Regions from separate parts of the Nitratireductor basaltis genome, predicted to be linked through region 1. Evidence: predicted binding sites of a transcription regulator. Region 1 holds the regulator's gene; each other region holds the start of a gene.
The links. The regulator LexA, encoded in region 1, represses DNA repair genes until DNA is damaged. The targets are predictions, from matches to a motif close to TGTTCNNNNTGTGTTCNG.
Positions count from the first base shown of each region.

Region 1 (2,265 bases):
AGGTCAGGCCGTGCGCATATTCACCGGCGCTCCGGTACCGGACGGCGCTGACGCGGTACTCATCCAGGAAAATGCCGAATCCGTCAGTGACCGGACCATCCGCGCAGCAAAGCCTGTCGAACACGGTCGGCACATACGTCAGGCCGGCATGGATTTTCATGCAGGGGACCTGCTGCTTGAGCAAGGACGGCGGTTAGATCCGGGCGCATTGACCCTTGCTGCCTCCAGCGGACACGCAAGACTGCTCGTCCATCGCCGCCCGCGCGTTGCCGTGCTGGCGACGGGAAACGAGCTGGTAAACCCCGGAGAAACGACCGGCCAGGATTCCATCGTGGCATCGAACAGCTACGGTATTGCGGCAATCGCAAAGGAGGAAGGAGCGGAGATCATCGACCTTGGCATCGCTTCCGACAATGACCAGCACCTGTCGTCCCTGTTTGCCAAAGCGCGAGATACTGCAGCCGATATCCTCGTGACGCTTGGCGGCGCTTCGGTCGGCAAACATGATCTCGTGCGCGGGGCGCTCGCAGAAGCCGGAATGGAACTGTCGTTCTGGAAAGTGGCCATGCGCCCGGGCAAACCGCTGATCTCTGGCCGGATGGGCGCAATGCATGTGCTTGGCTTGCCCGGCAACCCGGTATCAAGCCTGGTCTGTGCCGAACTCTTTCTGCGCCCTCTTGTTGCGCATATGCAAGGGGCTCGGCATGAGCCCGACATGCGCAGCGCCGCGCTCGGTGCGCCCCTTCGCGCCAATGACGAGCGACAGGACTACATACGTGCGGTTGTTCGACACACGGCGGAGGGGATGATCGCAACGCCTTTCACCAGGCAGGACTCATCACAGCTTACTGCCTATGCGACTGCCAACTGTCTTATCATCCGCAAACCGCACGCGCCTGCCGCGAATACCGGTGACGACTGCCGAATTTTGATGCTGCATCGCTGATCCTGAGAAATGCCATTGCGGAACACAACTGGAACAGATAAATTATGTTCTGGTTTTGTTTATGACTGATTCTGGGAGTCGGCGATGCTGACACGCAAGCAGCACGAGTTGCTACTCTTCATCCATGAGCGTCTTAAGGAGACGGGCATACCGCCTTCATTCGACGAGATGAAGGAGGCTCTCGATCTGGCATCAAAGTCAGGCATTCACCGTCTCATTACCGCCCTTGAGGAGCGTGGTTTCATTCGCAGGCTGCCCAACAGGGCTCGTGCGTTGGAAGTGCTGCGGCTGCCCGATTCCATCGCGCCTGGCCTTCCAGGTAGCGCGCGCAGGTTCCAGCCGAGTGTTATCGAGGGAAGCCTCGGCAAGACATCCGAACCTGCCCGCCCGGCAGCACCCGCGTCAACGCCTGTTGAAGACAGTGGCGCCTACAGCGTGCCTGTCATGGGCCGCATTGCAGCCGGTGTCCCGATCGACGCGATACAACATCAGACCCACAGCATCACCGTACCACCCGACATGCTTTCGGGAGGGGAACATTACGCGTTGGAGGTCAAGGGCGACTCGATGATCGAAGCGGGCATCTTTGACGGCGACACGGTCATCATCAAGCATTCGAGTTCGGCCAATCCCGGTGAGATCGTCGTGGCACTGGTCGACGATGAGGAAGCCACACTCAAGAGGCTCAGACGCAAAGGCGCATCTATTGCGCTCGAAGCGGCCAATCCGGCCTATGAGACCCGGATCTTTGGGCCTGACCGGGTCAAGGTTCAGGGAAAGCTCGTTGGCTTGATCCGGCGCTATTGAGATCTGGTGGAGTTTTTTCCCTCAATCGCGCCTGTAGGGCGCGAGCCCTCGCGCTGCCCTGGAATATCGCCGATGTTCGTGCCAGGGCCGGTAAGGCATGTCGACGGCATAAGTAACATTTGCACCATTTGTCGCCCGTGCATCCATCTGGATTGAGGCAGCGCCGCGTCGGGCAAGATCCCGCTTCGTCAAGACCAATGTCCGTGCACCGCAGCGTGGTTCAACCGTCGCATCATCCAGAATGATTATTGCCGCCTTGCCACACCACTGCGCCACCTGAACCGGCTCATTCAGATGAGCAATCCAGGCTCCGCTGGGATGCTGGATGGCACAAGCGCCCTCACGACATGAAAATCCCCGGGCGGAGGTGGCTTCAGCACCATCATTATCCTGTAGAGGCTTGATCACACTCTCGATCATGAGCGCATGCTCCCAGTCACCCATGGTGAAGCCGTTTAGACGCTCGCGGTTCACTGCCAGCCTGCCTTCACCCATATAGACACCAACAAGTC
Region 1 is NZ_JMQM01000001.1:1,019,745-1,022,009, reverse strand. It holds gene EL18_RS04860 (molybdopterin molybdotransferase MoeA) at 1-946, shown strand, start outside; gene lexA (transcriptional repressor LexA) at 1,031-1,753, shown strand; gene EL18_RS04850 (ComEC/Rec2 family competence protein) at 1,775-2,265, opposite strand, start outside.

Region 2 (2,265 bases), on a different contig from region 1:
AGGCGCTGGTCGGCCGGTCGATCAGCTTCAATCACTTCCAGCGAGGGGTGCATTGCGCGCGCATCGGCAATGCCCATGCCCCGGCTCAGTCCTGCAGCCTGTGCCTTCTCATCAAGAGCCAGGATGCGCTGGGCATTGTTCTGGCGCTCGCTGATGACAAGCGGCAATGCCTCAGCCGGAACGGCGTTCATCCGCCAGCGGGCGCCATGTCTGCGGCGCAGGATCCGATCCGTTGAAAGACGCGGAAAATACAGCGCCAGTATCCGGCGTCTGCCCCCTGTTCCTTGCGTCTTCGGGTGCGGCTCTTTCCTGAAAAGTGAAGTCATCTGCGTTCCATTCCAGCCAATAGGTTCCGGTCCTGCCGGAACGGCTTTTCCTCAGTTCCACCTGAAATGCAGGCGGGCCAATGGAGCGCGGCAGGGCATTTTGGCCGATGCGGCGGAAAGTGGAGGGGGCGGGGGAGATGCACAGCCTGACCAGAGCAGCGCTGGGCTGTCCGGCTTCTTCCTTCGGGCTTGAATGGCGAATGAGGAAAAGCGGCATGAAGGCCCGTTCCGCGCGATGGCGAAGCCGCCGTGTGGCGGTCAGATCAAGTCGTGCAGGAGCGCCTTTCAATTCCAGAAAAACGGCTGAAAATGCGCCGGCCTTCGTTGCTTCCTCGGCAATCCAGAGTGCATCTTCAATCCTGGGGGCGTGAGCCAGGAGAAGTTGCTCTGCGGACAGGGCGAAGAAATGCTCAAGCCCCAGCGCATAAGGAAAACCTGTTTCGAAGAAGGTCTCATCCAGCCCCACCCACAAAACCTGCCGGGCGTTGCTTGAGGTCTTGCGGGAGGCTCTTGCGGCCAGGGCAAGGGCAAAGCCGCTCACTGCACCGCTATCCCTGCTCTGACTGCCGGAAATGTCTATCAGCGTGGGCTGCTGGTCACCCAGGGCAGCATCCAGCGCATCCATCCCGCTGTCGATCGCCAGGCAGGGGCGGCCATTGCGGCGCAAAACCGTGGATCCACCCTGAGAGGCAGGCTCCAGCTGTTCAGGCAGCTGGCCTTCAATGCTGGCTATCTTCTGACGCAAGGCATAAAGGGTGCCCTGCGCCATGACATCGGGTGCCATGCCGTTCACTCCCGGCTCATTTGTTCCTGTTATGTTCCTATCGATTCCAGAGGGGCGTCAGAGAGTCAAGAAGGATTTTATTCCTCTTTGGGAAAAGCTTCCGCTACTCAAGGATCAGAGAGATCAGACTGCCTCTCGAAAGTTCGGTGCGAAACCGCTATATGGCCCTTCAACAGGACTAGTCATGGCACGCATCTATCAGACCCGAGCATGGTACAACCAGCTTTCCCCTTCCGTTTCCGAAATGGAACTCATGGCGCTGGAAACCTATGCGAATCTGCCGCAGGATTTTCGTGATCTCACAGGCGAGATCGTCATTCAGATAGCGGAATTTCCAAGCGAGGAGATCATGGATGATCTCGCGCTGGAGACTCCGTTCGATCTTCTGGGCCTGTTTGAGGGGCGCGGCATAGCCGAGCGCTGGAACCCTGCCACCGGCGAGGGGCCCAACCGCATCACGCTCTTCCGGCGCGCAATTCTCGATTACTGGGCAGAGAATGAGGAAACACTGGGCGACATCATCGCCCATGTGCTCATTCACGAGATCGGCCATCATTTCGGCCTGTCGGATGACGACATGGCCACGATCGAGGAAAATGTTGCCTGACAGGGCAGGCTTGGCCGCGAAGCGGGTCTATTGCTGTCCCAGCTTCATGTCGGGCGTGTATTCCTTGCCCGGCACTTCCTTGACCACGGCCTGGCCGCAGCGCATCACGCCTTCCTTGGCATCCCAAGCATAGGTCGGGCTGCCGTAAAGCTCCCAGCCCTTGTTCAAGGCAGCTGTCACCTTGTGGCAGAAAACAGCGTCATCGACTTCGGTGAGCAGGCGGTAAAGCTTCATTCTTCACTCTCTTCGGCTTCTTCCACGGCACGCGCCTGGGCAAGCAGGACTTCCGCCTGCTCCAGATGCAGCCGCTCCAGCATACGTCCGTTCAGCGAAACAACATTCGTATCCGCATTTTCGGGGCGGGAGAAGATGTCGACAATCTCCCTTGCTTCCATCACTTCCCGGGCCGTTGGCGCGAAAATGGCATTGGCTGGATAGACCTGCGCGGGATGGATCAGCGTCTTGCCGTCAAAGCCCATGGCGCGGGCTTCAGCGCATTCCCGGGCTACCACATTCATGTCGCGGAAATCATTGGCAACACCGTCGAT
Region 2 is NZ_JMQM01000002.1:253,125-255,389, forward strand. It holds gene EL18_RS13590 (Y-family DNA polymerase) at 1-191, opposite strand, end outside; gene EL18_RS18225 (ImuA family protein) at 172-1,110, opposite strand; gene EL18_RS13600 (metallopeptidase family protein) at 1,295-1,717, shown strand; gene EL18_RS13605 (DUF1737 domain-containing protein) at 1,745-1,951, opposite strand; gene EL18_RS13610 (HpcH/HpaI aldolase/citrate lyase family protein) at 1,948-2,265, opposite strand, start outside.
Region 2: EL18_RS18225 (ImuA family protein) is a predicted target of LexA. The motif match lies at 1,132-1,149, and genes of this name have one in related genera.

Region 3 (2,265 bases), 260 kb from region 1:
TTGCGGTTGCTCACGGCATCACTCAGGCCATCCATGGCCATTCCTGGTTCCACTGGCAGTTGGAAACCCGTGGGCTTTTCCTGCAGCAAGGCCCGCACCGCGCCCTCGGTCAGAACAAGCGCGTCATGGATTTCATGGATCCCCTGCCCGACGACGCCGAACCTGAAGGTTATGATCCCGACAAGTCGCCCAGCCTCAAACCCACCGATACGCTGGAGGCGGCTCTGCGCGCCTTCGACAAGGGCGGACACAACCGTCTGCCGGTTGTGGATCCGAGGGATGAAACCCGCATCATTGCCTGGGCAACCCATATTCATGCCCTGCGGGCCTATAACCGCGCCCTGGTACAGGCCAGCGAGGAAGAACATCGTTAAGGCAAGATGCTTCTTTACCTGCCATTGACCATGAAATCCTTTGCACAGCTTTGGCTTGCCAGAAACTTGATGGTTAACGCCTCACGGCATGATCCTCCTCCTTGCGGTTAATGATTCGTATCCGGCGCGGGAACTGCACCGGCAGGAGGCATTCGTGAGGATCGATGTGAAGGAGATGTCCGAGCGGCTGGCCCACGATCCAGCCTTCTCGAGCTACGACTTCTGGCGCGCCTTCAAGCGCCTCGATGACGAGCTCTACCAGCTTAGCCGTTCAAATGCTCCGATACCCATGGACCTGATCTACGGTCGCGCGATCATTCAGCGCGCAGCACAACTGCGCCAATAGCCCGTCGCTCCACAAGAACGAGCGCCCGGGCGTGAAATTCGGGCCATTCGTGCTGCGTACTGCCCTTTAACCTTGCCACCTGAACCGGTACAAAAGGAAAACGTTTGCCCTTGGCACCTCGAATCACCATATGCGGAGCCTATGTCCGGTTCACCTGATGATATCCCCTTCTTCGACGAAGAAGATGCAGCACCCGCACCTGCTCCCCGTGCCGGCGGCATTGCCGCGCGCGCCATGGCGGCCCGTGCCGCTCCCCGACAGGCCTATCTCGATGGCCTGAACCCCGAGCAGGCCCAGGCCGTGGAGACCACCGAGGGCCCTGTCCTTGTGCTGGCGGGTGCAGGAACGGGCAAGACCCGCGTTCTGACGACGCGCATCGCGCACATCCTTGCGACCGGCAAGGCCTATCCCTCGCAGATCCTGGCTGTGACTTTCACCAACAAGGCCGCACGCGAAATGAAGACGCGCATCGGCGTTTTTGTGGGTGAAGCGATCGAGGGCATGCCGTGGCTTGGCACCTTCCATTCGATCGGTGTGAAACTTCTGCGCCGCCATGCCGAACTGGTGGGTTTGAAATCCTCCTTCACCATTCTCGACACGGACGACCAGATCCGCCTGCTCAAGCAGCTCATCCAGGCTGAAGGGCTGGACGACAAGCGCTGGCCCGCGCGCCAGTTCGCGCAGATGATCGACGGCTGGAAGAACAAGGGCCTGACGCCAAAGGAAATTCCGGAGGGCGATGCGCGCGCTTTTGCCAATGGCAAGGGCCGCGAGCTGTATGCGGCCTATCAGAACCGCCTTCTAACGCTTAATGCGGTGGATTTCGGCGACCTTCTGCTACATCCGATCCGCATCTTCCGCGAATATCCGGATGTGCTGAAGGAATACCACAAGCGCTTCCGCTACATCCTCGTGGACGAGTATCAGGACACCAACACCGCCCAATATATGTGGCTGCGCCTGCTCGCCCAGCGCCAAGGCCAGTCTGTCAATGTCTGCTGCGTGGGTGATGACGACCAGTCGATCTATGGCTGGCGCGGCGCAGAAGTGGACAACATCCTGCGCTTCGAGAAGGACTTCCCGGGCGCAACCGTGATCCGGCTCGAGCGCAATTACCGCTCGACCTCGCATATTCTCGGCGCTGCCTCTCACCTGATCGCCCATAATGAAGGCCGGCTGGGAAAAACGCTTTTCACCGAACAGGCAGACCCCGACGAACCCAAGGTGCAGGTTCACGCATCATGGGATTCCGAGGAGGAAGCCCGCGCCATCGGCGAGGAAATCGAGGCACTGCAGAGCAAGAAGCACGCACTCAACGACATGGCGATCCTGGTGCGTGCCTCCTTTCAGATGCGCGAATTCGAAGACCGTTTTGTCACGCTCGGGCTGAATTACCGTGTCATCGGTGGCCCGCGTTTCTACGAGCGGCAGGAAATCCGCGACGCGATGGCCTATTTCCGCGTCGTCGCACAGCCAGCCGACGATCTCGCCTTCGAGCGCATTGTTAATGTGCCCAAGCGCGGCCTTGGCGAAGCAGCCGTCCGG
Region 3 is NZ_JMQM01000001.1:756,188-758,452, reverse strand. It holds gene EL18_RS03595 (chloride channel protein) at 1-374, shown strand, start outside; gene EL18_RS03590 (hypothetical protein) at 529-720, shown strand; gene EL18_RS03585 (ATP-dependent helicase) at 862-2,265, shown strand, end outside.
Region 3: EL18_RS03585 (ATP-dependent helicase) is a predicted target of LexA. The motif match lies at 806-823, and genes of this name have one in related genera.